2 regions of the Streptomyces sp. NPDC045021 genome follow, and region 2 is predicted to be linked to the other one. Evidence: riboswitches for the same ligand, from Rfam matches in the RefSeq annotation. Region 2 holds a riboswitch; the other holds the start of a gene.
What was found. A riboswitch is a leader RNA that binds a small molecule or an ion and turns the genes downstream of it on or off. The one in region 2 is predicted to bind cobalamin.
Positions count from the first base shown of each region.

Region 1: it holds a riboswitch for cobalamin, as region 2 does, so the genes downstream of both, metE (5-methyltetrahydropteroyltriglutamate--homocysteine S-methyltransferase) here and AC07DC_RS33300 (prenyltransferase/squalene oxidase repeat-containing protein) in region 2, are expected to answer to the same signal.

Region 1 is NZ_JBWKIQ010000007.1:342,571-344,763, forward strand. Features, by position in the region: gene cobF (precorrin-6A synthase (deacetylating)) at 1-447, opposite strand, end outside; partial or broken gene AC07DC_RS23025 (DUF4430 domain-containing protein) at 529-639, opposite strand; cobalamin riboswitch at 959-1,148, shown strand; gene metE (5-methyltetrahydropteroyltriglutamate--homocysteine S-methyltransferase) at 1,334-2,193, shown strand, end outside.
Region 2 is NZ_JBWKIQ010000014.1:19,830-22,022, forward strand. Features, by position in the region: gene AC07DC_RS33295 (SCO2322 family protein) at 1-118, opposite strand, end outside; gene AC07DC_RS33300 (prenyltransferase/squalene oxidase repeat-containing protein) at 118-1,326, opposite strand; cobalamin riboswitch at 1,456-1,582, opposite strand; gene AC07DC_RS33305 (MBL fold metallo-hydrolase) at 1,648-2,193, opposite strand, start outside.

The DNA.
Region 1 (2,193 bases), on a different contig from region 2:
CGCCGCGACGCTGCTGATGCCGGGGATCACCTCGTAGGCGAACTCGACCGTCCCGCGGCCGAGCACGTCCTCCAGGATGCCCAGGGTGCTGTCGTACAGGGCGGGGTCGCCCCACACCAGGAAGGCGCCGCACTGGTCGTCCGCCAGCTCCGAGACGATGAAGTGCTCGTAGATGTCGGCCCGGCGATGGCGCCAGTCACCGACGGCCGACGCGTAGACCGGGGACGGCGCCGTACGGTCCCGGTCCGGGTCCTGGGCCGACACCAGCCGGTGCGGGCGCGTCACATGCTGTTCGATGATGTCGTGGCGCAGTTGGACGAGATCCGACTTCTCCTCGCCCTTGTCCAGGACGAAGAACACGTCGACCTGATTGAGCGCCTTGACCGCCTGCAGCGTCAGATGGTCCGGGTCGCCCGCGCCGATACCGATGACAAAGATCTTCCTCACGGGATCGAGTCTGCACCATACGGTCGGGGCCCGACGCCGCCGGGGGCGGCCTGCGGGCGGCCGCCCCCGGCGGGCCGGGTGTCAGAACGCGGTCAGGGTGAAGACGACCTTGTCACCGGTCCTGATGCGGAACTGGCAGCCGCCCACGGGGCTCGGGGTGCCGTTGACGGAGATGTTCCAGTACTCGGTGGCGCCCGCGGTGTCGGCGGCGAACGAGCACGTACGGCGGGCTCTCCGACTCGCAGCGCGGAACGCTGCTCACGGTTGCAGGTCAGCGCCGGATTCCCACCGGCTTTCCCCTCCCGCGGACGCATGAGGTTGTCGGCCCCGCCGCCCGTCGGACGGCCGAGGCCGGTCGCATCGTACGACCCGCCGCGCCTCGCGCACACCCCTGTTCCCGTGCGTTCCAGGCAGCCGTGGGGCCGGGACGAGGCGGTGTCTCATCTCACCGTCCGGTAGATGAACAATGCTGACCCGACCGCGGTTTTGGCCATAAGCTGGAAGGTGCAGCTGGTTCGCCCTGTCCGCCAGACAGGCGCGTCGCAAGAGGGAACCCGGTGAGATTCCGGGACTGCCCCGCAGCGGTGAGTGGGAACGACCGCCGTCATACGCACTGGGACCCGAGTGGGGATCTGGGAAGCGACGGCCAGTAGGTGTCTCGTGTCCGTACGAGACGCGCCCGCGAGTCCGAAGACCTGCCACTGCCCGCGCGCCCCCAACGGCGCACGGTGATTCCGGTGACCTCGAGGGCGGGTCGGAGTACACATCAGGCGGGCACGTGCGGCGTTTCGGCGCTTCAGCGACGTGGTTCCCGTCCGGTCTGTGGTCCCTTCGCGCCGTCGACTCTCCCGGGGTCGTATGGGAAATACTCGCGAAGGAGAGTTCCATGACCAGCACTTCCTCCACCGCACGGTCCACCGTGCACGGCTACCCCCGGCAGGGCCGGAACCGGGAGCTGAAGAAGGCGATCGAGGGCTACTGGAAGCGCACCGTCAGCGCCGACGCCCTGCGGAACGCGGCCGCCGAACTGCGCCGCACCAACTGGCGCCGGCTCGCCGACGCCGGCATCCAGGAGGTCCCGACCGGCGACTTCTCGTACTACGACCATGTCCTGGACACGAGCGTCATGGTCGGCGCGATTCCCGCCCGGCACCGCGCCGCGGTCGGCGCCGACGCCCTGGACGGGTATTTCGCGATGGCCCGCGGCACGCAGGACGTCGCGCCGCTGGAGATGACCAAATGGTTCGACACCAACTACCACTACCTGGTGCCCGAACTGGGCCCGGACACCACCTTCAACGCCGACTCCACCAAGCAGGTCGCCGAACTGAAGGAAGCACTCGCGCTCGGCCTCACCGCGCGCCCGGTGCTCGTCGGTCCGATCACGTACCTCCTGCTGGCCAAGCCCGCGCCAGGCGTCGCGGCGGACTTCGAACCGCTGACGCTCCTCGACCGGCTGCTGCCCGTGTACACCGCGGTGCTCGCCGATCTGCTCGCCGCCGGAGCCGAGTGGGTGCAGCTCGACGAGCCGGCCCTGGTCCAGGACCGCACCCCGGCGGAACTCAACGCCGCCGCCCGCACCTACCGCGTGCTGGGCGGTCTCACCGACCGGCCGAAGCTGCTGGTCGCGTCCTACTTCGACCGGCTGGACGAGGCCCTGCCGATCCTGGCCAAGGCTCCCATCGACGGGCTCGCGCTGGACTTCACCGGCCCCGCCGCGGCCAACCTCGACGACCTCGCGGCCGT
Region 2 (2,193 bases):
AACGCTGCCAGAACGACCAGTAGCGGTACGCGGTGGCCTGCGCGGGCAGGACGGAGACCGCGAGCAGCGCGCCGAGCGCCAGCAGGACGGCGAGTACCCGCAGCCGGGGGCGCGGCATCAGCCCTGCTTCTTCTTGCGGCCGCTGATGAGGAAGCCGACGCCGACGCTGGCGACGAAGAAGACGCCGACGATCCACCAGGTGGCGGCGGAGCCGGACTTGTCGTCCTTCTTGTCGGCCTTGTCGGAAGCCGACGGGCTCGCGCTCGCGGCGGCGGCCGGCTTCGGGCCGAGGTTGGTGAGCTGCTGGACGAGATCCGCGCCGCCTGCGCTCTTCGGGTCGTTGCCCGTCGCGTGCGCGGCGAGGACCAGCTGCGACAGGGCCGCGGGGTTGCCCTTCGACCAGACGGCGGAGTTCTTCGCGAGCCAGTCGTACGACGTCTTCGCGGTGTCGAGGTTGCCGCCGGAGGCCAGCGCGATCACGGCGTCGGCGGTGGTGCCGTAGTCCGGGGTCGGCTTGTCCGCGCCCGGGGTGACGGCGGTCAGGTGCGCGCCGCCCGCGGCTAGCTGGGTGGTCAGGTACGCGGCGCCGGCCGAGGCCGAACCGGCCGCGTCGAGCGTCTTGAAGGCGTCGGGAGAGGCGCAGTCCGGGGCCTTCGCGGCCACGTTCGCGGTCGGCGCGGTGATGACGAAGCCCGCGCCGCGGGCGCCGCGCACCGCGTCGGCGGTGGCCTTGGCGTTCACCGTGAGCTTGCCGTTCATCGGGTAGCCGAAGGCGCCGCGGTCGGCGGCCTTGGCGTCGCAGCCGAACTGGAAGGCCTTGAGGCTGTCCTGCGACGCCTTCACGTCCTGCTTGACGGCCGCCAGCGCGCCGATCACGACCCCGGTGGAGTCCGGGTCGGAGGCGCCGCCGGGGTTGTACGACCAGCCGCCGTCCTTGTTGCGCACCGACGCCAGCCAGTCGGTGGCCTTCTTCACGGCGGAGTCCTTGCCGCCCAGTGCGGTGAGCGCCTGCACGGCGATGCCCGTCGCGTTGGTGTCCTCCGTCTTGGGGTCGCAGACCTTCGCCGTGTCGGCCCGGTACGAGGGGAAGCCGCCGTCGGCGCACTGCTGTCCGGTGAGCCAGGCCACGGCGCTGTCGGCCGGCTTCACCCCGGCGGTGTCCAGCGCCAGCAGCGCGTACGACTGCCGCCACACCCCGTCGTACGTCGGGTCCCCGGTGCCGTAGAGACCGGACGGCAGCGGGGTGTCGGCGGAGGCCGCGGGCACCGCGGCCATACCGAGCACGGTGGCGGCGGCGAGCGCGGCAGCGCTGCGACGGAGGTTCATGAGGGGTTGATGCCTTTCGCTGAGCGGGTGCGTGGCCGGGCGCACCGCTGCGAGCCCGCGCGCTGCGCGGGGCACCGGGCTCCGGCTCCGTTACCTCGACGGTGCCGGTCACCGCGCTTGCCTGGACCGGGAGCCGCTCCCGTCCGCGCGGGTACTCCGACTCGCCGCCCCTGCCCTGGGGGACGGCTCACGGTTGCGGGTCAGTGCCGGATTCGCGCCGGCTTCCCCCGCTCGGACGTGGATGGAATTGTCCCGAACATCGTATGCCCTGCGGGTGGCGCTCCCGGTCCCGGCCCGCCCGCGCCCCGGCCGCCCGTTCCGTCAGACCGCCTGGTACGTGACCGGGTCGGAGCCGGGGACGGCCTCGGCGCGGCCGGCCTTCACCAGTCGCCGCAGATGGGCCTCGGCCTCGGAGACGGCGATGTTGCGGGAGCCGAACGGGATCTGCTCCCAGGGGCGGTTCCACTCCATGACCTCGGCGAGCTGCCAGGGCGTCCGCGGCGACTCGGTGATCAGCGCCCGCAGCCCGGCCAGCCGCTCCTCGTGGTGGTCGAGCAGCTCCCGCACCCGGCCCGCCGCGTCCTTGAACGCGTACTGGTGGGCGGGCAGCACCTCGTCGGGGTCGAGCCGGCCGATGCGCTCCAGGGAGGCGAGGTAGTCGCCGAGCGGATCGGTCTCGACCTCGTCGTCGGGGTCCTCGTACAGCCCGATGTGCGGGGAGATCCCCGGCAGCAGATGGTCGCCGGAGAAGAGCCGCCGGCTCTCCTCCAGGAACAGGCAGACGTGCCCGGGGGTGTGGCCGGGCGTCCAGATGGCGCGCAGCCGCCGCCCGGCGAGGTCCACGAGCTCGCCGGGGACGATGTCGCG